2 linked regions of the Anaerobacillus alkaliphilus genome follow. The protein of the gene in region 1 binds, or shares a complex with, the protein of each later gene. Links are inferred from orthologs where the notes say so. Each region holds a gene or a part of one and is shown on either strand. Other genes may lie near its edges.

The links.
Region 2: the proteins of DS745_RS14865 (region 1) and DS745_RS04845 are in contact, whole or in part, in a crystal structure (PDB 3TUF), measured with the Bacillus subtilis proteins. The link is inferred for Anaerobacillus alkaliphilus from one-to-one orthologs.

What each region holds. Positions count from the first base shown.
Region 1 is NZ_QOUX01000045.1:126,156-141,194, forward strand. The notes cover bases 7,246-10,229. They hold DS745_RS14865 (SpoIIIAH-like family protein), read left to right. Parts: upstream 7,246-8,444; coding sequence 8,445-9,014; downstream 9,015-10,229. Other genes in these bases: spoIIIAF (stage III sporulation protein AF), read left to right, coding at 7,246-7,776; spoIIIAG (stage III sporulation protein AG), read left to right, coding at 7,773-8,441; DS745_RS14870 (hypothetical protein), read left to right, coding at 9,199-9,546; accB (acetyl-CoA carboxylase biotin carboxyl carrier protein), read left to right, coding at 9,929-10,229. In the rest of the region: DS745_RS14805 (YqhR family membrane protein), read left to right, coding at 288-761; aroQ (type II 3-dehydroquinate dehydratase), read left to right, coding at 900-1,337; DS745_RS14815 (M24 family metallopeptidase), read left to right, coding at 1,337-2,407; efp (elongation factor P), read left to right, coding at 2,426-2,983; DS745_RS14825 (YqhV family protein), read left to right, coding at 3,396-3,677; spoIIIAA (stage III sporulation protein AA), read left to right, coding at 3,769-4,695; stage III sporulation protein SpoIIIAB, read left to right, coding at 4,692-5,204; spoIIIAC (stage III sporulation protein AC), read left to right, coding at 5,232-5,435; spoIIIAD (stage III sporulation protein AD), read left to right, coding at 5,450-5,839; spoIIIAE (stage III sporulation protein AE), read left to right, coding at 5,880-7,043; more of spoIIIAF, read left to right, coding at 7,135-7,245; more of accB, read left to right, coding at 10,230-10,426; accC (acetyl-CoA carboxylase biotin carboxylase subunit), read left to right, coding at 10,439-11,791; DS745_RS14885 (Asp23/Gls24 family envelope stress response protein), read left to right, coding at 11,844-12,251; transcription antitermination factor NusB, read left to right, coding at 12,469-12,864; bifunctional methylenetetrahydrofolate dehydrogenase/methenyltetrahydrofolate cyclohydrolase FolD, read left to right, coding at 12,911-13,771; xseA (exodeoxyribonuclease VII large subunit), read left to right, coding at 13,784-15,039. UniProt on the Bacillus subtilis protein: Involved in forespore engulfment. Forms a channel with SpoIIIAH that is open on the forespore end and closed (or gated) on the mother cell end.
Region 2 is NZ_QOUX01000020.1:13,165-28,076, forward strand. Bases 4,541-7,397 are described here. They hold DS745_RS04845 (stage II sporulation protein SpoIIQ), read left to right. Parts: upstream 4,541-5,503; coding sequence 5,504-6,292; downstream 6,293-7,397. Other genes in these bases: DS745_RS04840 (FAD-dependent oxidoreductase), read left to right, coding at 4,541-5,382; DS745_RS04860 (class D sortase), read right to left, coding at 7,172-7,397. In the rest of the region: murA (UDP-N-acetylglucosamine 1-carboxyvinyltransferase), read left to right, coding at 1-65; DS745_RS04820 (hypothetical protein), read right to left, coding at 175-432; DS745_RS04825 (hemerythrin domain-containing protein), read right to left, coding at 597-1,298; DS745_RS04830 (SRPBCC family protein), read left to right, coding at 1,458-1,892; spoIID (stage II sporulation protein D), read left to right, coding at 2,366-3,403; more of DS745_RS04840, read left to right, coding at 3,508-4,540; more of DS745_RS04860, read right to left, coding at 7,398-7,801; DS745_RS24515 (LPXTG cell wall anchor domain-containing protein), read right to left, coding at 7,875-8,702; DS745_RS04870 (nuclease-related domain-containing protein), read left to right, coding at 9,361-9,723; sporulation transcriptional regulator SpoIIID, read left to right, coding at 10,516-10,800; mreB (rod shape-determining protein), read left to right, coding at 10,907-11,911; DS745_RS04885 (flagellar hook-basal body protein), read left to right, coding at 11,981-12,790; DS745_RS04890 (flagellar hook-basal body protein), read left to right, coding at 12,912-13,748; DS745_RS04895 (DNA-directed RNA polymerase subunit beta), read left to right, coding at 13,780-14,046; 3-hydroxyacyl-ACP dehydratase FabZ, read left to right, coding at 14,145-14,576. UniProt on the Bacillus subtilis protein: Involved in forespore engulfment and required for anchoring membrane proteins on the forespore side of the septal membrane. Forms a channel with SpoIIIAH that is open on the forespore end and closed (or gated) on the mother cell end.

The sequences.
Region 1 (15,039 bases):
AAAAGAGATAAAGTCCTATTACGTAGTATTCTGAATATTTAGTCTTTGGATATTTCTTATTTTATGCTAAACACGACTCTCATGGAACACTTTTATGGGCAAAACTAAAATATAAATGGAAAATCTACAAATTATATTCTACGTAAGGAAAGTAATTCCCTCTAAAAAATTTATTTTTCTACTATATAATATTCCCAATTCAATCATTATTTACACTTATTTTTTGTATTTATATGATGCTATAGTTTGAATAGATACAGGTCATACTAAAGTTGAGGTGATGTATCATGGAAAAACTTGAACAGAATAAACACGAAGAGCCGATGAGTTTTCATACAACTGTTGCTACTATTGGTTTTTTTGGAGGGTTAATTTGGAGCTTTATCGGGTATCTTGCATTCTTTTTTAATTTTGTTAGAGTAGGACCAGCTTTAGTCTTAATGCCTTGGGCATTAGGAGATTGGAAAAATGGTTACATTGGTCAACTTGTAGGTATTGTAGTAATTGCAGTCTTATCAATTGCAGTAGCATTTCTGTACCGTTTCTTATTTGCACGTTTTAATAGTATTTGGCCAGGTTTGTTTTTTGGTTCTGGCTTATGGTTTGTTGTGTTTTATTTCTTAAATCCCATTTTTCCAGGCTTAAAACCATTGGTAAATTTAGATTTAAATACAATTATTACAAGCTTATGTCTATACATATTGTATGGGGTTTTTATTGGCTATTCCATTTCATATGAGTTTAGTGAACAACAGAAGTAGCAGTATCTATACCTATTCAAAGGGTATTAGCTTATGATAGAATGTCCATTAGGGCATTCTTTTCGTTTTTACTGAAAATTTTATATCTTTGACTACACGAAAAAACAGGCGTGAATTGTTTTTTGGGGGTGGAAAATGGTGAAGAAGATTTTAATATTAAACGGACCTAATCTGAATAGGCTTGGTAAAAGGGAGCCACATATTTATGGTTCAGAAACTTTGGATGATGTAAAAAATAGTTTAGAGTTGCTAGCTAACCAAATTGGTTGCAAGATTGATTTCAAACAATCCAATCATGAAGGTGATATTGTTGACTCAATCCACAATGCAGAAGATGAAGAGTATGATGGACTCATTATTAACCCAGGTGCCTTCACACACTATAGCTATGCAATTAGAGATGCAATTGCCAGCGTATCGTATCCAACTGTCGAGGTTCATATTTCAAATGTACACGCTAGAGAATTGTTTCGACATCACTCAGTAGTATCCCCAGTTACAGTTGGTCAAATTGTTGGTTTAGGAACTAAAGGCTATAAACTTGCCCTATTGTCATTAGTAAAGGAGGATATATAATGGAAAGATTAAAAAAGCTTCGCGAAAAGTTTAACGAAAATAATATTGATGCTTTATTGGTTACGAGTGAGTATAACCGTCGATACATAACTGGTTTTACAGGTACTGCAGGTGTCGCTCTAGTTACTGAAAAAGAAGCAAGATTTATTACGGATTTCCGTTATGTAGATCAAGCATCTGAACAAGCGGTAGACTTTGAAATTATCCAGCATAAAAATTCATTAAACGAGGAAATTGCTCATCAGTTGAATGAATTAGGTATCCAAAGATTAGGTTTTGAAAAATCTTATGTTTCTTTTGCTCAATATGAAGAATACAAAACTAATTTTACTAATTCAGAACTTGTACCCGTTAGTGGTGTGATTGAAAGTTTACGCTTGATTAAAGATGAACAAGAGATTAAGATACTAAAGGAAGCTGCTAAAATTGCCGATGCCGCTTTTGACCATATTATTACATACATAAAACCAGGTCTAACGGAGTTGGATGTTTCTAATGAACTAGAGTTTTTCATGAGAAAGCAGGGAGCTATTTCTTCATCATTTGACATTATTGTTGCTTCAGGTATCCGTTCTGCGTTGCCACACGGTGTGGCTACAAACAAAGTAATTAAGAAGGGTGAGCTTGTAACCCTTGATTTTGGTGCATACTATAAAGGCTATTGCTCAGATATTACAAGAACTGTTGCAGTAGGTAAACCGTCTAGTGAATTAGAAAAAATCTATGCAACTGTATTAGAAGCTCAGTTAAGAGGCATGAGAGGCATTAAACCTGGAATGACTGGTAAGGAAGCAGATGCTCTTACAAGGGATTACATTACTGAACAAGGCTACGGCGAATATTTTGGCCATTCAACAGGACACGGTTTAGGAATGGAAGTTCATGAGGGACCTGGTCTTTCTATGAAGTCTGATACAATATTAATACCAGGAATGGTTGTAACAGTAGAACCTGGAATTTATATTTCTGGTGTTGGTGGTACACGTATTGAAGATGATACGGTTATCACGGAAAATGGAAACGAATCGCTAACCTATTCAACAAAAGAATTACTAATATTAGGTGAATAAAATTAGGAGGAAAAAGTAATGATTTCAGTAAATGATTTTAAAACAGGTTTAACAATTGAAGTAGATGGAGGTCTTTGGCAGGTCATTGATTTCCAACACGTTAAGCCAGGAAAAGGTGCAGCGTTTGTTCGCTCAAAGCTTCGTAACCTACGTAATGGAGCAATTCAAGAAAAAACATTCCGTGCTGGTGAGAAAGTAGCAAAAGCTCATATTGAAAACCGTCGTATGGCATATTTATATGCTAGCGGTGACACTCATACATTTATGGACAATGAATCTTATGAGCAAATCGAGCTAACATCAGCTGTACTAGAGTATGAACTAAAGTTCTTAAAGGAAAATATGGTTGTTCAAGTAATGACATTCCAAGGAGAAACTCTTGGAGTAGAACTTCCAAACACAGTAGAACTGAAAGTTACTGAGACAGAACCAGGAATTAAAGGTGACACTGCATCTGGTGGTACGAAGCCTGCTATTTTAGAAACAGGATTATCCGTACAGGTACCTTTTTTCATTAACGAAGGTGACGTTCTATTAATAGATACTCGTAACTCAGCATATATGTCAAGAGCTTAAAAAAGAAAGGTCGACATCCTAGTCGACCTTTTTATGATTGGCTGTTTTCGCAATGTTTGTTGCTTTCGTAAAAATCCCAAAAATCGGATTTTTACACAAAATACTTAGAATTCACAACTAATTTAGTAAGTATTGCTCTTTTCTTCCATAATTTATTGGCAGATATCTTCATCTATGATATTTTTCCGATTATTTTAGGGTAAAAAAGCAACAGTTTTTTTATGCGACGAGTAATCGCAGGAGCAATGTTTTCGAAAAGAGCCTTATGATTTAAAAACCACTTCGTTTTACTAACACCTATCTAGATTGCCTAGATAGGTGTTTTTGTGTTCTATGTTTGTAAGGTAGGACATAAGCTTGTACTAATGATGAAACAGAAGTGTGCTTAATAACTTTAGTTGAGGTGGAGTAGATGAAAAATTGGTTAGCCGCTGTGGAAACAGCGGTACTAGGAATGGTTATCTTACGAATGATCTCCGGCTTAATAGAAATAACCGCAGCTACGTTAATGTTGAAATTCAACGCTGTAGATAAAGCAGTAATGATTAATGCTTCATTAGCGATAGTCGGGCCAATTATTTTGATTTTAACAATGAGTATTGGCTTAGTAGGAATGGCGGACAAATTATCATTTAGTAAATTATTTCTCATTGGTTGCGGAGTTTTACTCATTTTAATTGGTGTTAGAAGATAAAAACGAAATGATTAGTCATATTATGGCCAAGCATGCATACATTTTCAATAGTAAGACAAGTACAAGACTTAAAACGGAAGGTGGGTGTGAGATGGATGAGATTTTAGCTGTTTTACCAGAGAAAATAAGGGAAATAGTCGTAAACTTACCTTCTAGCACCAAGGAAAAGGTGGAGGAGATAAGGATACGCGTCCATCGACCACTAGAATTCATTATTGAAGGTAAACCAGTATTTCCGAAAATTATAGAAAGCCCGTATTACATTACAGCAAGTGATGCCATGCACCTTTTAAATCAATTAAGTGATTATTCACTATATGCCTTTGAAGAAGAATTAAAAAGAGGTTATATAACGATCAGAGGTGGTCATCGTGTTGGCTTAGCTGGCAAAGTCATTACTGATAAAGGACAAGTAAAGGCTATCAGGGATATTAGCTCCTTTAATATACGAGTAGCCAGGCAAAAAATTGGTGTGGCAGAACGCTATAGCCAGTATTTATTTAGTAATGAGGAATGGCACAATACATTAATTATTGGACCACCACAAACTGGGAAGACAACGTTACTTAGAGACATTGCTAGAATTATTAGCGAAGGCCAAGGATCAATTCCATCAATGAAAATTGGGATTGTGGATGAACGTTCTGAGATTGCCGGTTCAGTAAAAGGGATACCCCAACATCGCTTAGGACACAGGGTAGATGTATTAGATGCTTGTCCTAAGGCTGAAGGCATGATGATGTTGATAAGGTCAATGAGCCCCCAAGTATTAATCGTTGATGAAATTGGTCGTAAAGAAGATAGTGAAGCGATTATGGAAGCAATTCATTCTGGTGTAAAAATAATCACAACGGTCCATGGGAATAAATTTGAAGATGTTATGGATCGTCCAACAATAAGACAGCTGCTGACGATGAATGTTTTTACCCGATGTATGGAACTAGCTAGGGGCTATAAACCAGGTAAAGTAACAAGGATCCGAGATGAAAAAGGAAAAGATGTGGTGAGGTTAACTTGAAAATATTAGGAGCGATTTTAATACTAATTGCGACAACATGGGTAGGGTTTGAGTTTGCCAGAAGGTTAACTGAACGACCGAGACAGCTAAGACAACTAAAAGTTGCATTGCAATCATTAGAGTCAGAAATCATGTATGGGCTTACGCCGTTAGCAGAAGCGAGTGAGCATATAGCGAAACAGCTACCAAAACCTATATCATACTTTTTCACTTGTTTCTCAGAAAGATTAAAACAAGGTGAAAGTAGTGTACATAAAGCCTGGGAAGAAAGTTTAAAAGAAACCTGGCATTTGACTGCTTTATGTAACGGGGAACTCGAGGTTATGAGTCAGTTTGGTGCGACTTTAGGGCAACATGACCGAGACCATCAACAAAAACAGATACGCTTGACACTAAACCATTTGGAACGTGAAGAAGGGGATGCAATTGAGTCACAAAATCGTTATGAAAAAATGCTAAAGAGCCTAGGGTTCTTGACAGGGTTGTTAATTGTCATCTTAATGATGTAGGGTTTTTAGGCTAAGGAGGAGAGAGTCATGGGCTATGATGTAAACACAATATTTCAGATTGCTGGGATTGGGATTGTAGTAGCGATGATCCATACAGTATTGAAGCAAATGGGTAAAGAAGACTGGGCTCACTGGGTAACCTTGATCGGATTTGTTGTTGTACTTTATATGGTCGCTTCAATTGTAGATAATTTGTTTCAAAAAATTAAAGGTGTCTTTCTCTTTCAATAGGGAGGTGTTTCGCCATTGAGATTATTCAGATAGTCGGCTTAGGGTTAATTACAACATTTTTAGCCCTTGTAGTAAAAGAACAAAAACCAATTTTTGCATTTTTATTGACTGTTTTCGTAGGCGTTCTTATATTTATTTTCTTAATTGATCAGATTTATATGATAATCACGATGCTTCAAAAGATTGCCGTCAATGCAAATATTAATATGGTATATGTCCAAACGATCTTAAAAATCATAGGAATTGCATATATTGCAGAGTTTGGGGCCCAAATTGCCAAAGATGCAGGGCAAGGAGCGATTGCTTCAAAAATTGAATTAGCTGGTAAGGTCTTTATATTAGTCATGGCTATTCCCATCATTACAGCGATTATTGAAACCGTGATTGGGTTACTACCGTACTAATGGAATTCATCTTGGGATTTCTAAGATAGGGGTTTAAATGATGAAAAAACTATTCGTTATAGCAGTCTTTATTTTCTTTCTTGTACCTACTGTAGCAATGGCAGAACCACCACCCCAAGAAAATCTAGTAGAACAACAGCTCTCGCAATTAGGAATAGATGAAATAAGAGAATACTGGGAACAAATCGTTACAGAATATGGCGGTTTTCTCCCAGAAAATCAAAAAGGCTCATTTTTGGAGTTTGTACGTGGTGAAAAGCAATTTTCGCTAAAAGAATGGTTATTAGGTTTTGTTCGTTATTTTTTTCATGAACTGATTGTGAATGGCAAGTTATTAGGAACATTAATTTTACTTACTGTATTTAGTATCATCCTACAGAACCTCCAAACAGCGTTTGAGCGAAATGCAGTAAGTAAAGTAGCTAACGCGATTGTTTATATGGTGCTATTGATTATTGCTATTAATAGTTTTTATGTAGCTGTTAATTATGCACAATCAGCCATATCGTCAATGATAAACTTTATGATTGCCTTATTACCTTTGTTATTAGCGTTACTTGCTTCAATAGGAAGTCTTACGTCTGTAGCTCTATTTCATCCTCTAATAATTTTTTTAGTCAATTCAAGTGGTTTACTTATCAAGCATTTTGTACTACCATTGCTTTTTTTATCAGCACTACTTAGTCTAGTAAGCACGTTAACTGATCATTATAAAGTCACTAAGCTAGCAAATCTTCTGCGAAATATAAGTGTTGGTACCTTAGGGATTTTTCTAACAATCTTCCTTGGAGTCATTTCTGTTCAAGGTGCTGTAACAGCAGTCGCTGATGGAATAACGATCCGCACGGCTAAGTTTGTGACAGGAAATTTTGTCCCGGTAGTTGGACGAGTATTTACAGACGCTGCAGATACCGTCATGGGAGCATCAATTCTATTAAAAAATACTGTTGGAATCGTGGGACTAGCCATTCTTTTACTTATCTGTGCTTTTCCAGCAATTAAAGTTCTGACTCTAGCTTTGATTTTCAACCTTGCAGCGGCAGTATTGCAACCGCTTGGTGGCGGTGCGATTATAAACAGTTTGTCTATTATTGGAAAAGCAGTCATCTTTGTTTTTGCAGCGCTTGCCACAGTTTGTTTAATGTTTTTTCTGGCTATTACAATCATGGTAGCGGCAGGAAACTTATCGTTAATGATGCGATAGCAATTAAGAATTACGAATTAAGAATTATGAATTAAGATCCTAATTAATACTTACATTCTATATTCTACATTTAAGAAAGGGGGAGGAAACGATGCAATTTTTAACAGAGTGGATAAGTAACATTATCTTATTAATTCTTTTAGCAACCATCCTAGAACTCCTCCTACCTAATTCTAGTTTGCAAAGATATGTAAAGATGGTTGTAGGTTTGTTATTACTAGTTATTATCTTAACTCCTCTTTTCTCGATTTTTTCAAAAGATGTTGATAGTTGGGTGTCTTCAATAGGTTTAACAAATCAAATTCAGGAAGAAGCACTACAAAATTCAGTAGAATTTAAGAAAAGAGAAATACAACGCGCACAACTTGCATATATTTCAGAACAGGTGGCTGTCCAACTGAAGAGACAAGTTGAAGAGGAGTTGGTTCATAGGTTTGATAAGGAAGTGGTAGATGTACATGTATACCTAGATGACTTTTTACAAGAAGAAGATTATTTAAATAGTATTTCGAAAGTTTCCATTCACCTAAGAGGTAAAAAGAGTGAAGAAGAAAATGAAAATGGAAGTATTCCCACCGTTGCACTTGTAAGCATAGATACTTCGAGACAAGTTGAACCAGTGATAGAAACCACCGTCGGCAAACAAGAAATTATTAAATACTTAGCAACCACTTGGCCAGTACCACAAAATAAAATTGAAGTTTTCATGGAAGGAGGGAGTGTAGATCAATGACAAAAAACGATTCAGATGGGAAATGGTTCAAGAAACTAATGGTAAGTAACAAAGGTGAAAAGAAAAAAAGAAGTAGTCCTCTTCAATACTTAGCCATCGTCATGTGTGTTGGTCTTGCGCTAATGATTTTTAGTAACTTTTCAAAGTCTAGTAATTTACAGGAGAGTGTTCCGGTTTTTAAGGAAGATACAAAGGATACTAGCGATGCAGTTCCGGTCTTCACAGGAAAAAGCTCAGGTGATGGACCGAAGACCATGCAAGACTATGAATATACTTATGAAAAACAACTTAGAGAAACATTAGAACAAATAGTTGGTGTTTCTGATGTTACTGTCATGATAAATTTAGCAGAAACTGAAACCCAAGTCTTTGAAAGAAACAAAAGTACAAAAGAACAAAAAACTGATGAAACTGATCGCGAAGGTGGCAAGCGAAAGGTGGAGGATCTAACTAGAGAGGATGAAGTTGTCATCATCCGAACTGGTGATAAAGAGGAGCCACTAGTATCAAGAGTAGAGAAACCTGCAATTAGAGGTGTTCTTGTTGTGGCAAATGGAGTTGAAAATATTCAAGTGAAAACATGGGTAGTAGAAGCTGTAAGTAGAGTACTAGATGTACCTTCACATAGAGTTTCAGTATTACCTAAGAAAACAAAGGGGGATTAAAAAATGGTATTAAAAAGACAAACTGTATGGTTATTAACAATGCTAAGCTTAATTATTGTATTATCGGTGTATTACATTACATCTCCAATTCCAACAGACCAATTAGCGTATGTAGGCGAAGAGGCAGAGCAAAATGGTAGTAATTTCGTTGAATTTGAAGAAGTAACTGGGGAAGAGCTAGACGAAATGTTTGACGACAAAATCTTAACTAGCTTTACAAACGATGAAGTTTTCAATTCTATTCGCTTAGAAAGACAAATTGCTAGAGATCGTTTAAGTGAAGATTATGTAGCTGTTATTGCTTCAGTTGATGCTTCTGCAGATGTTCAAAGTAGAGCATTAGATAACATTGAAAGCCTAAGAGTATTAGCTCAAAAAGAAGAAATGCTTGAAACTTTAATTAAAACTAAAGGCTATGAAGACGTGTTGGTAATTGCTGAAGGTGATGAAGTGAAAATTATTGTCAAAGCTAATGAATTATCTAGAGAAGATGCTGTAAAAATTAACTTAATGGCTCGTGAACAACTAGGAATGGAAAAAATCGCAGTTGCTTTTCAACCAACAAATAAATAATTTAGGGGAGGCTGGTCAATTTAGACCAGCCTTTTTACTTATAATAAGAGAGTTTTTTGGAAATTGCTATTATGAGGTGCAATTCCTATATATTAGTGGTATAATACCTCCTTGGTAAAGTAAAGGTAATTTAGTAATTTTTACATGGATTACTAAGTTTAATATTTGTAAGGGAGAGATCATCATGCAATGGACGGACTTAACAGAAGGTGCAAAAGCAGTACTAGAACAAACCAGAAACATGAAAAATGACCAAATTCAAATTGTAGAGTTTGAAGTAGGATTCCAACAACAAATTGAAACAGATGACAATGACGGCTACAATGTTTCCATTCAGGAAGAAGACTATCAGTCACTTAAGAAGTATACACAGGAAAATGAGTATGGTGATAAGTTTCATATGGCGAGAAATAAAAATATTGTAAAAATCATCTTGTTAGAAAATGGAAAAATCCCTGATAACCTTTCAGAATTTCCTGTGTTTAAACAATATAAAAATGATGTTGTTCAGCCAGTGACAGAAGAAGAATAAAAGAGAAAGGTGTCCCTTATGATTAGTAAGGACGCCTTTTTTTGTTGAAACAATTCCTCGTCTTAATAATTGGCTGATATTTTCATCTAGGTACTTTTCGGATATTTTCAGGATATTTTTAGGATAAAAAAGCAACAGTTTTTTTGTGCGACGGTAACCGCAGGAGCAATGTTTTTTTGTGCGACGAGTAACCGCAGGAGCAATGTTTACGAAAAGAGCCTAATAATTAGAAAAAAAACTTTAAAAATGTTTAAATTTAAGGTAGCATTAAAGTTAGTACTTAGTCATAAGACAAAGTAAAACATTGTTATTGTATGTAGGACAGAGTATAAAATAAAGTTGAAAAAGAAAAGATTGAATAATAATGAGGAGTGACAAAACTATGTTAAAAATTCAGGAAATACGTGAGTTAATAAAAGCGATTGATCAATCAAGTATAGAAGAGTTTAAATATGAAGTAGATGGCACAAAAATAACGTTAAGAAAAGAGCGTAAATTTGCAGAAGTAGTGCAGCAACCAGTCGTACATCAAGCTCCTGCGTTGATACCTCAAACACAAGTGCCACCTACAGTCCAAACACAAGTTGAGAAAGCAGTAGAGGAAGTAAAGCAAGAGGTAGCTGTAAAGTCAACAGCTAACTTATATAAAATAACCTCTCCGATGGTTGGAACTTTTTACGCGGCTCCGTCACCAGATTCGCCCTCATATGTGAAGGTAGGAGATAAGGTAAAAGCTGACTCGGTTGTTTGCATTGTTGAAGCAATGAAGTTAATGAATGAAATAGAAGCAGAAGTAAAAGGTGAAATTGTTGAAATTCTTGTTGAAAATGGACAACTAGTGGAGTATGGTCAAGAGCTATTTTTAGTGAAAGCGGAATAGGGGAGAAGCTAGATGATTAAAAAACTATTAATAGCAAATCGAGGAGAAATTGCAGTTCGGATTATTCGTGCCTGCCATGAAATGGGAATTGAGACGGTAAGTGTTTATTCAGAGGCTGATAAAGACTCATTACATGTGAGACTAGCAGATGAAGCATACTGCATTGGACCTACAGCTTCTGCTAAAAGTTATTTAAATTTTACAAACATCATGAGTGTTGCAACACTAACAAATGTAGACGCAATACATCCAGGTTATGGTTTTCTAGCAGAAAATGCTGACTTCGCGGAGATATGTAATGAATGTAATATCACGTTTGTTGGCCCTAGTCCACAAGCGATTAGTAAAATGGGGACTAAGGACGTTGCAAGAGAAACGATGAAGCTAGCAGGTGTCCCGATTGTGCCAGGTTCTAATGGTATCATTAAGGATATTGACGATGCCATTGCGATTGCAGAGCAAATTACATATCCGGTAATCATTAAAGCTACCGCGGGTGGTGGTGGCAAGGGAATACGTGTTGCAAGAAGTCAAGATGAGCTAATAAAAGGAGTATCCATTACACAGCAAGAAGCACAAACAGCATTTGGGAATCCTGGTGTTTATATTGAAAAATACATTGAGGATTTCCGTCATGTTGAAATCCAAGTGTTAGCGGATAATCATGGGAATGTCGTTCATTTAGGAGAAAGAGATTGTAGTATTCAGCGACGTCTTCAAAAACTATTAGAGGAAACACCCTCGCCTGCAATAACAGAGGCGAAACGACAGGAAATGGGTGATGCTGCTGTAGCTGCTGCTAAAGCAGTTGGCTATTCAGGGGCTGGTACAGTAGAATTTATCTTTGATCATAATACGGGTGACTTTTATTTCATGGAAATGAATACTAGAATTCAAGTAGAGCATCCTGTAACTGAGATGGTAACAGGGATAGATTTAATAAAACAGCAGATTAAGGTAGCTGATGGGGAAGAGTTGAGCTTTACTCAAGATGAAATTACTTTCAGTGGTTGGTCTATTGAATGTAGGATTAATGCTGAAAACCCAGATAAAAACTTTATGCCCTCCCCAGGTAGAATTACTATGTACTTGCCTCCTGGAGGTTTAGGTGTTAGGGTAGATTCAGCCGCTTATCCAGGTTACGTTATACCTCCGTTTTATGACTCAATGATTGCAAAAGTAATTACGTATGGGGCTACGAGAGCAGAGGCAATTGCAACAATGAAGAGAGCTTTAAATGAATTCGTTATTGAAGGAATTGATACGACGATCCCGTTCCACTTGAGACTACTAGATAATGAAACATTTGTAAGTGGGAACTTCAATACGAAGTTTTTAGAGCTTCATAATTTAAATAGTAAATAATAAATGGTAAAATTGGTTAAGAGTAATTGGACTATCCTTAGGAGGTTAAGAAATGACTGAAAAAAATCATGTGATTGACATGGAAGAGCAATATGCAAAACTAGGAAAAGTAGAAATCTCTCCAGAGGTAATTGAAGTTATTACAGGTTTAGCTGCAGCTGAAGTTGAGGGTGTAGCTACAATGAGAGGAAACTTTGCAACGGGTGTGGCTGAAAAGCTTGGAAGAAAAAGCCATGGTAAAGGTGTAAAAGTAGATCTAGGTCAAGACGGTATTTCTGTAGATGTATATGTTGTGATAAATTACGGTGTCTCAATTCCTGATGTGGCAAAGAAGGTTCAGGATAATATACATCAAACATTAAGGACGATGACAGCAATCGATCTAAATGCCATCAATGTTCACGTTGTGGGAATTCAACTTGAAACTCAACAAGTAGTTGTTGAAACAGCTCAAGATTAAAAAATGATGAGGATGACTCTAGGAGGATGTAAACCCTTTCTAAAGTCGTCTTTTATTTTTGCCGATTGTAGTTTTGATATGTTCTAAATTGTCCATGATAAATTTAGAACGTTTTTTAAATACTAATAACAACTGAGTTCTGTAATCGTGGACAAGAATATGATATGATCAAGTTTAGAAAAATGGTATTAATGTAGTAAAAAGGAGAATTTTACATATGAAAAGACGTCTTGCTAGGATAAAAGCTGTTCAATCGCTATTTCAAGTGGATATGAGTGGAACAGATAAAGAGGAAGCAATAAGCAATGTTTTAGAAGAGGATGAAACAAAAGATGCATTTCTAGAAAGGTTAGTCTCAGGTACACTAGAAAATTTAACAGATATTGATGAGGTTTTTTTGAACCATCTCCAAAATTATAAGTTAGACCGCGTTGGAAATGTAGATAGAGCAGTTATTCGTATGGCTATCTTTGAAATGAAATATTTGGAGGAGATCCCAGTTAACGTTTCGATGAATGAAGCAGTTGACGTAGCGAAAAGCTTTGGTGGAGAAGAAAGTGGACGCTTTGTAAATGGTGTTTTATCGAAAGTGGCAGAAACACTTAGAGTATAAATTGGTGTTGCTACCAAAAGGAAAATTAATTAAAGGGGGAAGAACGATGTCAGCAGTCATTATTAGTGGGAAAGATTTAGCAAAAGAAAAAAGAGAAGCGATGAAGAAAGAAATTGAGGTTTTAGCACAAGAGGGAGTTCAACCAGGTTTAGCGGTAATTCTAGTTGGCGAAGATCCTGCTAGTCAATCTTATGTTAAAGCTAAGCAAAAAGCTTGCGAAGAAATTGGAATATATTCTGTTCTTCAAAAGTTAGATGCTTCGGTTTCTGAAGCTCAACTATTAGACCAAATTCAATCGTTTAATCTTGATCCACTTATTCATGGGATTTTAGTTCAGTTACCACTACCAGCTCATATTTCTGAAAAAGCAGTTATTGAAGCCATTGATCCCTCAAAGGATGTCGACGGATTTCATCCGATTAGTGTTGGGAAAATGATGATTGGCGAGGACACGTTTTTACCATGTACTCCTTTCGGAATTGTTGAGATGATTAAATCTCAAGAAATTGAAATAGAAGGAAAACATGTAGTTGTCGTAGGAAGAAGTAACATTGTAGGGAAACCAGTAGGACAACTACTTTTAAACGAAAATGCTACTGTAACATATTGTCATTCTCGAACGAAAGATATGAAATCTATCACAAAACAGGCGGATATTCTTGTCGTCGCAGTCGGAAAAGCTAATTTTATTGATGCAAGCTACATGAAAAAAGGCTGTGTTGTTATTGATGTCGGAGTTAATCGTTTGGAAACTGGTAAGCTTGTAGGTGATGTTGTCTTTGAAGATGCGAAAGAAGTAGCTTCTTACATTACGCCTGTTCCTGGTGGAGTTGGACCAATGACGATTACCATGCTGTTGTTTAATACTGTTCAATCTGCAAAAAAAACATTAGTAAGTGTTAAGTAAGGAGATGTTTGAATGTCAAATGATCAAATTTTTACGATATCAGGATTAACCAATTATCTTAAGCGAGCATTTGACAATGATGAAGTCCTGCAAAATATCTGGTTAAAAGGTGAGATTTCTAATTTCAAGAAACATAGCCGAGGCCATATGTATTTTACAATTAAAGATGATCAATCAAGAATTCAAGCGGTTATGTTTGCTGGTAATAACCGCTTTTTAAAGTTTCTTCCTGAAGACGGAATGAACATTATCGTACGAGGTAATATTACAGTCTACGAAGCTACAGGCCAATATCAAATCTATGTTAATGAGATGCAACCAGATGGCGTAGGTAACTTATATCTAGCTTTTGAACAATTAAAGAAAAAGCTTGAACTTGCAGGATATTTTGATGACCAATATAAAAAAGCTTTGCCAAAAATACCAAGAGAAATTGGTGTCATTACCTCACCAACTGGAGCGGCAGTTCGTGATATTATTACAACTCTAAAAAGACGTTTTCCTATAGCGAAAATCGCATTGTTTCCTGTATTGGTTCAAGGATCTGAGGCGCCCGGTTCAATTGTGAAAGCGATTAGACAAGCGAATGAGGTTGAAGGCATTGATGTCTTAATTGTCGGTAGAGGTGGAGGATCGATTGAGGAATTATGGGCATTTAACGAGGAAATTGTGGCAAAAGCAATCTTTCAATCAAAGATTCCAATTATAAGTGCAGTCGGACATGAAACAGATACGACTATTGCTGATTTCATTGCAGATAAACGAGCAGCAACACCAACAGCTGCCGCTGAATTGGCTGTACCTAATTGGGAGGATCTGGCGGAAAAAATTTTGCAACGTAAAATCCGCATTCAAAGAGCAACGTTAAAGAAAATCGAAACAGAGCGAAAAAAACTTACAAATTTGCAAAAATCTTATGCATTCCGTTATCCAGAGCAACTTGTGAAACAAAAGGAACAGCAACTTGATCGAATACTGGATGATTTACAGCGGAATTTAAGGCTTTGCATAGAAAGAAAAAGAACCGAATTACATAATCTTGATAAGGATATTCAAAGAAACCACCCAAGAGCTCTTATTGCAAAAGCTCAAGATCAGCTTAAGAATAACCAAGCGTTGTTAAAGCAACAATTGACATTGATAAAAAAGGAAAAGGAATTTCAGTTTATACAAAAGCTCACGAAACTAGAGGCTTTGAGCCCGTTAAAAATCATGAATAGGGGTTACAGCCTTTCTTATAAGCAAGATGGAAATTTAATAAAAAGTGT
Region 2 (14,912 bases), on another replicon or contig:
ATCAGTCAAAACTTGAAAACCTTGATGCACCAGCACCACTAAAAGTTAATCCAAACTTAGCATAACGTATCATAGGGACTTACATCGATAAAGGTGTAAGTCCTTTTTACATTCAAAAAAGCAACAGTAAATTTACTGTTACTTTAATTTATTGTTTAAGCGCTTTCATTAGTACTACAAAAGTACTTTCTTTTTGTCTAAATCTTGCTTCATCACAAGTAACTTATAAACAACAGTTTCTGCAATTGTTTTCGGATCTTCTCTGACGACTTTGCAGCGTATTTTTTGATTTTTTAATTGATGATATTGTTGATAAATCTTATCACGATCTGTGTCTTGGCTACCGTGCATGACAACTTCCCACTTATCTGTGATGAAGATGGTGAAAACAACTAGAGCTACAACCGGTCCAATGAGGAATGAAAGAGTCATCCAAAAGCCCCCTATTAATGTAATTACTTACATTATAGCAAATGTTCATAAATTTGTTAAGAATTATTCACAAATTTGTTGAAAAGTATAGTTGACTTTCCTTAGAAAGTTATTGACAAATAGAAAAAGTCACTTCGGAGGAAGTGACTTTCACTAATAAGATTTTATGCAATTGAGAGCCCTTGCTCAAGTTCAGTCCAATCTTTTTCAGCAAGAACATTTTTTGCTAACTCACAAACACCACGGAATGCTTCAGGTGGTGCAAATTTCTGCATTTGGCTCAGCATGCCAACACGCTCATAAACGTTCATCGCTGGTAACATATAAGAAAGGTATACGGCCATTTCTTCTGGAGGAATAGAAGAACGAAGCTTAACAGAAACTTCATCTAATTCCTCATCGGTCATATGCTGCCACAATACTTCCATAACTTCTACTTCTTCTGTTTGTAAGTGATTAAGATATTGTGCAAAAAAGCGATTATAATTTTTTGACCAGTTATTCCAGGCAACTTGACGCTCTTCTTTTGATAGTTGAGGTAAAATGGCAATTGCATCATCTAAACCAACAAGAATTTCCTCGGTACTAGTATGTTCTTCTTCTAATCTTTCAGATAGCGCAGGTGCTAGCTTGTCAACTATTGGTTGAACGAAACTATCCTCGTGTTCAGCGTGACTATGTAACACTCGTGAAAGAGTTTGGAAGACTCTTGTAAACTCAGCTAAAGAAACATCATCCTCAACATTCAATGAACTAGCAGCAGACGAAATGTTACCTAACTCATACCTAAGTCCTTTATGTACAGCAGTAAATAATTCATATCGTAATTCCGTAATTATCCTACTTAGTAAATTAGTGTAAATTATTCAATAATCATAACATGTTTTGGAGGTGGTTTAAATAACTTTTGGATACTTTTTACTATGAATATAGTACTAAAATACAAAGCCGTAACCCTTAATCATTAAAACTTAACTCAACTCATATGATTGAGAAAAAGGACAATTATTGGGGGAGTTTCTAAGATGAAAACAGTAGAACATAGTGTTGTCATTAATAAACCAGTTGATGAAGTGTTTTCTTTTATTGAAGATTTGCAAAGACGGCCAGAGTGGGAACCCGGTGTGGTTGGGGTTGCGGTTTTAAAAGGTTGTTACAATCAACCGGGCGCGGTGATTGAAGTTACAAATCAAGTGTTAGGTAAGAAAATGGTCGCTGAGGCGGAAGTCATTGAATACATCGAAAATGAGAGAGTCATCTGTCGAGCAGAAAAACCATTTTATCATGAGATCGCCAATATATATGAGGATATGGACGGTAAAACAAAGTTTACACGTAGAGCGACGGCCCAATTCGAGAAAGGCGCAGCAAAACTCGCCTCCACTTTAATCATGAACAAACTAGAAAAGACGTTTAAGAAAACCGTGGAAAATGCGAAAGAAGTGATAGAAAGAGAGTGAATTGGTTTGTATTGAGGGTGTCAGGCACCTAAAATGGACAAAATTACTCGAAATGTACGTTTGGAATGGAAAAAGTAATTAGAATAGGTTGGTCCAGAATGAATTCTCTGGGCTTTTTTATTGTAGGCGGACTGAGAGGCTCTTATTTTGCCGAAAACTTTACATTTTCGGTTTTCGCGGTCACAGAAGACCTTATTTGACTAAAATCAGGCTAAAACCGCATAAAAATTAAGAAATAAGAGCCGGTGAGACCGCAAAACTTAAAAATGAGCACTTTTTTCAAAAATAAGGTCTTCTCAGTCCACTCCACCAGAACTTGTCTATCAAAATATACTAGGTTTGTCCTAAACATCCTGAATTTTTTCCTCAAACTTGGTCTAAGCCCTATCATTTTTGCATACAATGCTAGAGAGTAAAATGAAAGAGACCGTCTACTAATCACAGCACAAAATCAAAGTATGGAGGCGTATGTAATGCGACAATTAATTATTTTTGGCACGATTCTCTGCAGTATTATCCTTATTATTCCCACAATGCTAGTTCTAGCATTTCAAGGGGAAGACACTCCTGACAAATCTATGAAACCTACTGTAGTACAAACTTCCAACACAAGTTCTACTAATGTAACCATTCTACCAGCCGAAAATATTAGTGTACCTGTCTTCCGTACAAAAACGCAGGTTCTTGAAGAAGTTGACTTTGAAGAATACATTATTGGAGTTGTCGCTTCGGAAATGCCAGCAGAATTTTCTTTAGAGGCCTTAAAGGCGCAAGCATTGACGGCAAGAACCTTCATTATTAAACATATGCTAAACCCTGGAGATATTACTTTACCTGAGGGCGCAGTTGTCACTGATACGGTTATGCATCAAGTATTTCGAAACGATGCTGAACTTCGAGAGTTTTGGGGCAAGGATTATGCCTGGGCAAAAGCAAAGGTAACAGAAGCAGTTCAAGCCACACGTGGTCAAGTCATTACGTATGAAGGAAGTCCAATTACAGCTTCTTTCTTCTCAACAAGTAATGGCTATACAGAGAATTCTGAGGACTATTGGGCCAATGAGTTCCCTTACTTACGAAGCGTAGAGAGCCCGTGGGATAGTGAATCTCCTAGATACACAAAAGAAACAGTTGTTAGCTCGCAAGAATTTTTCCAAAAGCTTGGTGTGAAACTTCCGGGCGACGGTACAGTTGGAAAAATTACTTCTCGAACAGATAGTGGTAGAGTAGCGTCTGTTGAGATTAATGGAAAAACATTTACTGGTCGAGAAATACGAGAGAAGCTAGATTTAGACTCTAGCGATTTTCAATGGAAGAGAAATGGAAACAACGTAGTAATTCAAACAAAAGGCTGGGGCCATGGTGTCGGAATGAGCCAATGGGGCGCAGAAGGTATGGCAAAAGAAGGCAGAACATACCGAGATATTATTAACCACTATTACCAGGATGTTCAAATTAGCTCAATTGAACCGTTTATCGCAAATCTAACAGCTTCAAGCAGTGTCCAATAGGATGCTGCTTTTTTGAATTCTACCTTTTCAATACATCCTAAATATGTAAAAATAAAAAGGTGACTTTATATCAGAAAAATCATTTAGGGAGTAGAAACTTAATTATGATGAAAAAAATAACAGCATTCTCTTTCGTTTTAGCATTTTTAGGGGTAGGAATATATTTTTTATCCAACTATTACCTTGACGCAAAAAGACAAGCATTAATTGAAAACTATCAACCACCAGAAGAGCAACCAATGTTGGATACTGAATATGATGTCATAGTCATTGGAGGAGAACCTGAAGGAGTAGCTGCAGCAGTTTCCGCAGCGAGAAATGGTTCAAAGACATTGTTGGTTGAAAAAAGAGAAAACCTAGGTGGATTAATGACATTCGGAATGCTGAACTATATTGATATTGTTCATGGAGTTAACAATAAAAGTGCAGTAGGTGGTATTTATAACGAATGGCATAAATTAGTTGGGAGAGGTACATCCTTTGATATTGAACTTGGGAAAGCAGCATTTCTAAAATTAGTTAAAGATGAACCTAACTTAACATTGGTATTAAATACAGAGTTTGATGATGTTATAAAAGAAGATTATTCACAACATGTAATTGGTGTCAATCTTGTAAACGAAAATGGTCACTCACTTGTTTATGGCAAACGTTTCATTGATGCGACTCAAGATGCTGACTTCGCAGTAATGGCAGGAGCACCTCACTTTATTGGTGGCGAAGATATTAATATGAAGGATCGCTTAATGGCGGTTACAATTATGCTTCACCTTAAGAATGTTGATTGGAATGGTGTGCGTAAAGCAGCGAGAGACCAAAAGTTTGGATACGGAGAGGTGACCAGGTTAAATGCTTGGGGCTTTAACGACCTTCATTTTATGTACGAGCCTAAAGAGGAAAACACAAGGTTACGAGGTCTAAACATTGTCCGTGTACCTAAGAAAGAAGAAATTTTTATTAATGCCCTACAAATCTTTGGTGTTAACGGGTTAGATGAACAGGAAAAGCAAGCTGCTCTTGAAAAAGGAATTCGAGAAACAAATCATATCGTAGATTACTTGCGTAAAGAATTTCCAGGTTTTGAAAACGCAGAAGTTGCTAGTTATCCTTCAGAGTTATATGTACGTGAAACACGACATCTTTTAGCAGAATATTATTTGCCAATGTCTGATGTTTGGAAAAATGCGGATCACTGGGATAGCATTGGTTTTGGTGGCTATCCAGTAGATGTACAAGCAACGTCGATTGGTGATTATGGATACATTATGTCTAATCCTGTGCAATATGCCATACCGTTTCGATCGTTAGTGCCTTTAGAGATTGAAAATGTTCTCGTTGTTAGTCGGTCAGCAGGGTATTCATCCATTGCAGCTGGTAGTGCGAGGATTATTCCTACAGGAATGGCAGCTGGTGAGGCTGGAGGCGTAGCAGCGAGAGTTTCCATTGATCATGACCTAACATTTAGGCAGCTTTCTCAGAGTGTTGATTTAATTATGCAAGTACGCGAAACTCTATCAGCTCAGGATGCAAAAGTTGATTATTTCAGTGTTAATTATCCTTATGAAGGTGAATGGTTTGACGAATCTATCCAATTTCTAATAGATTACGGCTTAGTTTCAGGTGGTTATGAAAATGAACTGTTTGTAAACGATCATATGAACTTAATTGCTTTTTCAAACATCATTAGCAATGGATTACTTCGAATAGATGACATTCTATACCAAGAGTATTGGGATAAAATTAAGCGAGTATATTCAATTGAAGGCGCTGGTAATCATAATGTTGATCGAGATACTTTGGCAGCATACTTAGTTTCATCATTCAGCGACGAACCTGTTGATTATGACAACTGGGATACTGCTTTTCAATTAAACCTTATTGATCACTATATATATGATTTGATCCCTGAGAACCGAGAATTAATCCGTGCTGAGGTATTTTATATAGCAGAAAAATTACTAAAACATTTATCAAAATAAATTTTTAAAATCTATGAATAATTTCAGCGATCTTGTCGAAAAATAATTTGTTAAAATTTATTTGTAATTGTGTATATAATTCTCGCAATTTGATCAGACTGATTGCTGAGGTGATGATCAAATGAGAGAAGAAAATCAATCTTCTAAATTAGCAAAAATGAAGGCAAGCCTTCAAAAACAAATGAAAAAACGTTGGGTATTACCTGCAGTGTATCTTGGTTTAGCAGCGGTAGTATTAAGCGCAGTAATCTGGCTTCAAGGATCTGAAGAACAAATCGTACAAGAAGATCCAAATATGGAGCAAGGACAAACTGATACTAATCCTGGTGTAAACTATGAAGAAGCACTACCGGTAACAGCAGTCAATGAAGTATTCAAGAAGCCATTCTTAAATGAAGCAGAAGTGAACGTAATTGGTTACTTCTTCGACTTCAACGCAACTGAAGAACAACAGCAAGCTGCTCTCGTATTTTACGATAATACTTACTACCAAAACAAAGGTATGGACTTCGCATTAGAGAGTGGAGAAACATTTGATGTTGTTGCAGCATTAAGTGGTACTGTAGTTAAAGTAGAAAAAGACGCTTTATTTGGTAACCTAGTTCATATCGAACATGACAACCATGTTGTTACAGTGTACCAAAGCTTAGAAGGTGTAAAGGTTGAAGAAGGCCAAGCTGTAAAACAAGGCGAGGTTATCGCACAAGCTGGTAGAAACCTTTACAACCAAGATGCAGGAATTCACGTTCACTTCGAAGTACGTCATGATGGCGTTCCAGTAAACCCAGCAACACTATTCGATCAACCAGCAACAGCACTTCCAAATGCTGCTGAAGGCGATGTAGCTGAAGAAGCTGACGATGAAGAAGTAGAAGAACCAAGCGAAGAAGAGCTTGAAGAACAAGATTAATTTGAAAAATAGTCTCTAGCAATCGTGCTGGGGGCTATTTTTTTGTAGTATGAAACAAAAACTACGGTTACTTCAACCTAAATAATTGTTTACAGTCCAACTCGGTAGGTTCCAATCCAAACTATTGGTGGCCGCGGCGAGCAATTTTTGTTAAAGGATCAAGATCATTTTTTTAGTGCATGAGGCTAACTTCCAACAGCTCGGTAGCGAGATAGTCAAGCAAGTGACTTAGCAGGCTACGAGCATTGTAAAGGGTTGATGGCCAGTGAAGAGGGCTAGTAAGGTTTCGTCTCATACTGGAATGATCGGCTCCGGCGTTGGAGTGTTTCTTCAACAAGCGAGCACGTCCTCCTAAGGAATAACTTTTCTCGTTGGTGACCCATATCTTCATAACCGCTTTCTTTCTACTACAAAAGAGCAAAGTGATAGAGCTCGAATTTTTTTGGGCAGGGTTGAGAAGGAACACCGCGGACCATCGCTAGATCATCCAATTCGCGCTTAGTTCCGTTGGAAATAGCTTCGATCGAATAAAAAAAGAAGTGCTGTTTCCATTCCATCATTGCTTGCAGCTGCTGGCGATAAAAGATGGTATTTTTGAAGGAACACCGTTGCAGAGAATTACGGAGCTGGCAAAGCTTAATGCAATCAACGAAGACTTTGCCGGAGAACTAATGTACGCTTATAGTATTCTTTTATAAATTCGAGTAACGCAAGGTTGGACTCGTTTTAAACAGGGCATTGAGAGTAGCTCAGTTGTGAAATTTACTCACTTAAAGTCGCGGGAGAAAGAAGAACTAATTCAGGCATTGAAGATAGTTTCTGCGTTGCAAAATCAAGTGCTAGCTTCGTTTTGATTGTAATGTAAAAAGGCGCATAACGTTATGCGCCTTCTTCTATTCTTTTCGCATGAACAATTAACCGGTGTGTTGGATTGGTCATGGGGTGGCAGGTGATTAACGTAATGATATCATGTCCAGTGTCTTCTAATACTGAAATATCGCTGGGTAAAACAAGCTTGATATCTTGAACAATATAGTTTGTCATTTCTTGGTTAGTATAGATAGCAATCTGATCACCCGTAGTCAACTCATCTAACCGATTGAACAGCTTTCCAAATGCATGACTTCGGTGTGCGGCAACCGCTGTGTTTCCAGTTCCCCCTAATGGCGCAGTGCCTTCTAAAAATCCGGCTCCAAATTTTAAATTTGCCTCTGTAGCACCGTACAATATTGGTAACAACAAGTCAATCTTTCCAATCTCAATCATGCCTATAACACTACTACCAATAATCTCAGGATTTACCTCTTCTTCGACTTCAGGCATATCCTCATCGTATTTAATTTCTAACAAACGGTTTACTTCAGAGAAACTAGCTACTGCCGCATTGCTACTTCTAAACTCTTTAATGAGTTTATTTTTCTGATAGTAACTATATTGATCAGCGATCTTTGGATAAAAAATTGTTATGATGCCGACCGATATTAGGAAAATTGCCATAAACTTCTTCATTGCTTAACACCCCTTCAAAAGAATGAAGGGTGACTAACATGGTGCCTGGCACCACACTAGTCACCCTCATGTGTTACTTAACTCTTTGTCTTCTAAATAGACCTATTCCGAACAGCGTAATAATAGCACCAATTATATAGTAATATATTGGGTTGGTTTCCCCGGTTTGAGGTAATGTTGATCCATAATCACTTGTTGGAAGATCTGGTTTCTCATACTCTTCCTCTTCCTCCGGAAATTCTGGTGATACTTCGGTCGGAGGATCTACCGAATCTTCACCAGGTGGTTCTTTGATTGGTGGCTCTTCAACGGGTGGTTCTTCAATAGGAGGCTCCACTATCGGTGGTTCTTCAACTGGAGGTTCCTCTATTGGCGGTTCTTCAACCGGTGGTTCCTCAGGTGGAGGTTGAGTGGTAGCCTCTGCTGTTAAGATGATATCAAACGCACAAGATAGCCCTTGATAATCATTGCCGTAATGGAATGGAAATTCTACATTGAAAAAAAGTTCTTCTGAACTCCCGCTACTAAGATACCGAGAAGTGGTATACCCTAACAAACCTTCTAAACTACCACTGTACCATTCTGTACCATTTTGGTCTGTGACGGTTATTAGCAATGCTCGAAAAAATTTCTCGGAACCTTCCTTCTGTTTTACAGATAACCTATAGGAAAAATTTCTCCGACCATCATTTGCAACCGCTAAAGTTGCAGTAGACCAATCTCCAGGTTTAAAGTTTCCGACATTGTATAAAACCTTTTGTGGTCTAGTAGAAATCTTTACTTCCCATGTGTCTCCTTGAACTTCTTTAGTACCCAAAATAAAAAATAGACCTAGGGTTAGTGCAAAAGTACAAGTTACTGAGAGAAGAAGAGTTAACACTAGCTTTCGCTTAAGCTTCATAGGCATTCTCCTAATCTACATATTTAATTAGTTGTGTCGTTTTATTAAGTTCGCAAGTTAGAAGTATTGACAACACTCCTCTCAGCCTTGAAACATATATAAACTGTATAGGTTCGTTGAAAACGGCGACAACGTAATGTTCTTTATAGAGAACTATCTATTCTTTGATTATAAAACGTTCTAATGAAAATATAAACGTAAACTTATCTCCAAAATACATCAAATATCGTGATTATTGGTCATATCTCCTCTTAACCTTATTATTAAAACACCAATTTTATTCTTATTAAAGAACGTAAATTGAAATTTAGCGACATTGCATAGCGGTTGAAACGGAATAGTCAAATGCTCAAGAAGAAAGACAAGCTAGTAGTAAGTGCTGGAGATTTGAGTGTGGTCACCTAAATTAGGGTTATATTTAGGCATTTGATAGAAAAAAGCTTCTAATTGATAGAATAACTGAAGTATTTGATAGAATAATTAATTCAAATGATAGAAAAAGCTCTTTAATTGATAGAAAAACTTTTATTTAATAGAAAAAAGCTTTTTAAAGGGTAACGGCAACTTAGTTAGGATGATTTAAAAATGATAATTAACTAAATTGTCACGGCCAAGTACAGGACTTTACCTTATAATTATTTAAAAAAGGAGTGATCAAATGACGAAAAACAAGCGAGAACAGTCGCCCTACCTTCAAGCCCTACAAGCTCTTAAGCTGCGAATACTTCCAGAGCATCCGAAACTACCATTAATTAACGAAAAATTACGTCGACAACTCTCAGGTTACCGAGGTGAGTGCGCAGTAGACTATCAATTAACCTACCTACCCGAAAAAGACTACATAATTCTCCGTGGAATTCGCCTTTATACTGGAGAACACTACTTCCAAATTGATACCCTATTAATTACACTGAAATTCCTGCTTATTATAGAAGCAAAAAGTCATGCTGGAGAAGTTACGATTGATGAAAAAAACCATCAAATGGTCCAAGAGATCGATGGGACGAGGAAGGTTTACTAGGATCCTTTAATCCAAATATATTTTCATGAACATAACCTCAGAAAATGGTTAAATCAACAAGGCTACGCTCAAATTCCAATTCTCGCGTTAGTTGTTTTTACAAATCCCAACACCATCCTTCACACTATTTCTAACAAAGTTCTACGAAATGAATTTCTCACCATCAAAATAAACCTACTTGAAAAAACTCATCCCGAAACTAACATAACCAATAAAGAAATAAAAAAGTTAGCAAAACAAATCCAAAAACAACATCAACCGCTCCTGCCGAATCTCCTACAGGAATTTGACATTAAGGAAGAAGAACTATTAACCGGTGTTCATTGTCCGAGTTGTAACTATCTTCCGATGGCTAGAGTACATGGCACCTGGAAATGCCCCAAATGCCAAACCAAGGCCCCAGAAGCCCACCTTACCGCGATTTCTCATTATTCTTTATTAATTAGCCCTACTTTTACAAACAAACAAATTGGAAATTTTCTAAAAGTCACAAACTCACTCCAAATGAACCGCCTCCTTCAACCTCCTAAAATCGCTCGAATTGGTACCACAAAAGCAAGAATTTACAAAATTCTAAATTAAAGACCTCGTCCTATTACCTTTTTATGCATATATACCCGTCTACCTTAATAAAATGTTACAAATCAAAAGTTATCAAACGAAGGGCCTAAGAAAACTGGACGGGGGCGTATTGAAATGAGAAGTCATCTTTACATATAAGGGATGAATTTTTATAACGGGACAGCTTCAGTCTAGCTCGCGGGACCCTCATTGAATTAGGAGGCGAGAGGTGTGCACGATTACATCAAAGAACGAACAATCAAGATTGGCAGGTACATCGTCGAGACAAGGAAAACCGTCCGAACAATTGCAAAAGAGTTTGGCGTTTCCAAAAGCACAGTTCACAAGGATCTAACAGAGCGATTGCCTGAAATCAACGCAGAGCTGGCAAATGAAGTGAAGGAAATTTTGGAGTACCACAAGTCGATCCGTCATTTACGTGGTGGAGAGGCGACGAAGGTTAAGTATCAGAAAACGGAACCAGTACAAAAGAAGTTAGCTGAAACACAATCTTAATCTGAAAAAATTTTCCCTGCAGTGACAATATATGATAAAATATTACATTAGATATAAACTATTTAGTGATAGATGAATCGGCTACCAAAAGCAGGGAGGAAAAATCATGTTTGGCAGGGACATTGGAATTGATTTAGGAACGGCAAATGTACTCGTTCACGTAAAAGGAAGAGGCATTGTGCTAAATGAACCTTCAGTTGTTGCAATAGATACACATACGAATAAAGTACTTGCAGTAGGAGATGAGGCGTTCCGAATGGTGGGACGTACTCCAGGAAATATTGTTGCGCTTCGTCCGATGAAAGACGGCGTAATTGCAAACTTTGACTTAACAGAATCAATGCTTAAACATTTCTTAGACAAAGTTAATGTACGAGGATTTTTGGCGAAGCCTAGAATTCTAATTTGCTGCCCAACAAACATTACCTCAGTTGAGCAAAAAGCAATTCGTGAAGCTGCAGAAAAAAGTGGCGGAAAAAACGTGTATTTGGAAGAAGAACCAAAAGTTGCGGCAATTGGAGCAGGCATGGATATTTACCAACCAAGCGGTAACATGGTCGTAGACATAGGCGGTGGGACAACAGATGTTGCTGTATTATCAATGGGCGATATTGTCACCGCCTCTTCAATTAAAGTCGCAGGGGACAGGTTTGATCAAGAAATACTCCACTATATAAAGAAGCAATATAAGTTGTTGATCGGTGAACGTACGGCTGAAATGATTAAAATGCAAGTGGCAACTGTTTTTAAAGGTAGTCGTACGGAAGAAATTGACATCCGTGGACGTGATTTAGTCAGTGGACTTCCACGTACCATTACCGTATACTCAGATGAGATACATAAAGCACTTGAAGAGCCGGTTTCACACATTGTACAAGCCTCCAAAAGTGTCTTAGAGCAAACTCCACCTGAACTTTCTGCTGATATCATTGATCGCGGTGTAATTCTTACAGGTGGTGGCGCATTATTACATGGACTTGACCTTCTCCTTGCTGAAGAATTAAAAGTTCCAGTACTGATTGCCGATGAGCCGATGCAATGTGTCGCTAAAGGAACGGGTATTTTACTTGAAAACTTGGACAAGGTGTCGAAGCGAAAATATAAATTCTAAATTTTACAATTGAAAATATAAGTCCTATAAACCGATATATAAAGAAACAAACCATAGGGGTGAAATAAAATGATCCGTGGATTTTATACGTCTGCTGCCGGAATGATCTCACAGCAACGACGCCAGGAAATGATAACAAACAACTTAGCGAACGTGAATACACCAGGCTATCGTGCTGATGATGCGTCATTACGCGCGTTCCCAAACATGCTAATTAAAGCGATGGGAGTCGACAATCGCCCCTTAGGGAAGTCTCACACGGTCGGTGAATTAAGTACAGGAGTGTACCTTCAAGAACGCACGATGAATTTTCGCCAAGGAGATATTCATGAGACCGGAAACAGTACAGACATCGCCTTACTTCAAGGTGTCGTACCTATGAATGAAGAAACAGGTCGTCCTGGTTCATTATTTTTTACTGTTGAAAATCAAAATGGTGAAGTACGTTACACAAGGAACGGAAATTTTACAATAGATGGACAAGGTTTCCTTACGACAAGTGAGGGTCATTATGTCCTTGATAATAACGGAACAAGAATTAATGTTGGTAGTGAGGATTTTCAGATGTCTAGAGAAGGCTTACTATCTACAGGTGCTCAGATCAACGTAGCATTTGTTCAAGATCCGAACCAATTAGTAAAAGAAGGAAACGGACTCCTTCGTTACGCGGGTGGACAAGCTGTCGTATCAGCAATCGGTAATCCGAATATGACATTCCAATTGCAACAAGGCTTTGTTGAGCGTTCAAATGTTGACTCTGCGCAGGCAATGACAGATATGATGACAGCGTTCCGTGCCTTTGAAGCAAACCAAAAAATACTTCAAGCATATGACCAAAGCCTAGAAAAAGCAGTAAACCAGATTGGAAGGCTAGGATAAAAGATAATTAGGAATTATCAATTATGAATTGTCAATTGGGTTGAGGGCTTTGCTTCGAAGTTTCACTTTCAATAATTCATAATTCTTAATTGACAATTGACAATTATAAAGAGGTGCTTTCATGAATCGATCGATGATTACGGCAACAGTGACGATGGGCCAATTGCAAAAACAGTTAGATACAATATCTAATAATGTAGCAAACGTAAATACTACTGGTTTCAAACGTCGTGATGTTCAATTTCAAGACTTGCTATTTCAACAACTGAATAATCAACCTGTGGCAAGACAAGAAGTTGGTCGTAATACACCCCTTGGATTACGTATGGGCACGGGAGCGCGGGTTTCGCAAACAGCCTTAAGAATGGAACAAGGTGCCATTATGCAAACTGGACGCACACTTGATCTTGCCTTAGGTGATAAAAACTTACTTTTTGAAGTAGTTAGTACGGATGGAGCACGCCAGTTTACGAGAGATGGTGCCTTTTACTTTACACCTAATCCTAACAATGAAAATGAAGTTTATTTAGTAACTTCAGACGGACGATACGTAATGTCTGAAACTGGACAAGCTATCACAATTCCTGCAAGGCACGAGTCCTTACTAATTACCGAAACTGGCCGTATTCTTGTTACGACGAAAGGTGCTAATAACCAAGATGTTGAACAAGAGGTTGCAAGACTTCAAATTGTTCAAATAAATAAACCGCAATTGCTACAAAATATGGGTGACAATTATTTTGGTTTTCCTAATCTTGAGGCACTCGGTCTAAATTATCAAGATGTACTAGAAGGGGTTCCTGGTAGACTAATTCAGGGGGCACTTGAAGGCTCCAATGTTGACTTAGGAAAAGAAATGAGTGACCTCATTTTAGCGCAACGAGCATATCAATTTAACACACGTTCTATTTCTATCGCTGATCAAATGATGGGACTAGTAAATAATATTAGAGGGTAAGTTTTACTCTAGAATAAAAAGGTGTAGGTACATGACTAAAGACATTGAAAACCAATCGTCAAATAGAGAGCAAATCCGGAAAAAGAAGGAAGAAAGAAAAAAGCGTAATCGGCGTAAGCCAATTCGTATCTTCCCAATTTGGTTACGCATTGTGTTCGTGACAATAATTTTTGCTGCGAGTATCCTAGCTGGCGCCATGTTTGGTTATGGTGTTGTTGGTGATGGTGAACCGAAGGATGTCTTAGGAAAGGGTCCTTGGTTAAAAATTTATGATATCATCTATGGGGACGGAGATTAAGGCTGTGAGAACAATTTATGTTTTCGCAGCTTTTTTGTTTTGGAAAATTGTGATACAATCTAATTATTATCTGTTACTAATAGGAGGTACTAATTGTTATGTTAGATATCCAACAAATCAAAGAAATTATCCCGCATCGTTATCCATTTTTACTTGTAGATCGAATTCTTGAAGTAGAAGAAGGGAAACGAGCGGTTGGAATTAAAAATGTGACTGCTAATGAAGAGTTTTTTAACGGACATTTCCCGGAGTTTCCGGTGATGCCTGGTGTGCTCATTATTGAAGCGCTAGCTCAAGTTGGTGCAGTAGCTATGTTAATTAAGGAAGAGAACCGTGGACGCTTGGCTTTCTTTGCAGGTATTGATGGATGCCGCTTCAAGGGACAAGTTAAGCCTGGAGATCAGCTTCGCCTTGAAGTTGAAATGACACGTTTTAAGGGATCTATCGGTAAAGGCAAAGGAACTGCTTATGTAGATGGAAAATTAGTCGCAGAAGCTGAATTAATGTTTGCATTAGGTGAAAAACAATAGGAATCTTCAAAAAGACAGTGCTGAGGCCTGTCTTTTTATTTTTATTGTCTGGAAATAACGGTTTATTGTCTGGAAGTGCATCTTTGTTGTCCAAACTGAGCCACTTATTGTCCAAAACGAAAACTTTATTAGCGAAACTCAATATTTGAACTATTCCTCAAGCAAACTCACCAAGCCGAATACATTGAAAACTAAAAATATAGTCCAAACTGCAGGGGTTACGGTCGGAAATTAAAATTTACAGTCCAAACTGCACAATTTACAGTCCAAACACGACCATTTACAGTCCAAACGTCAAAATGCCTACTCGTAGTTACTGTTCAAGGTAAAAACACA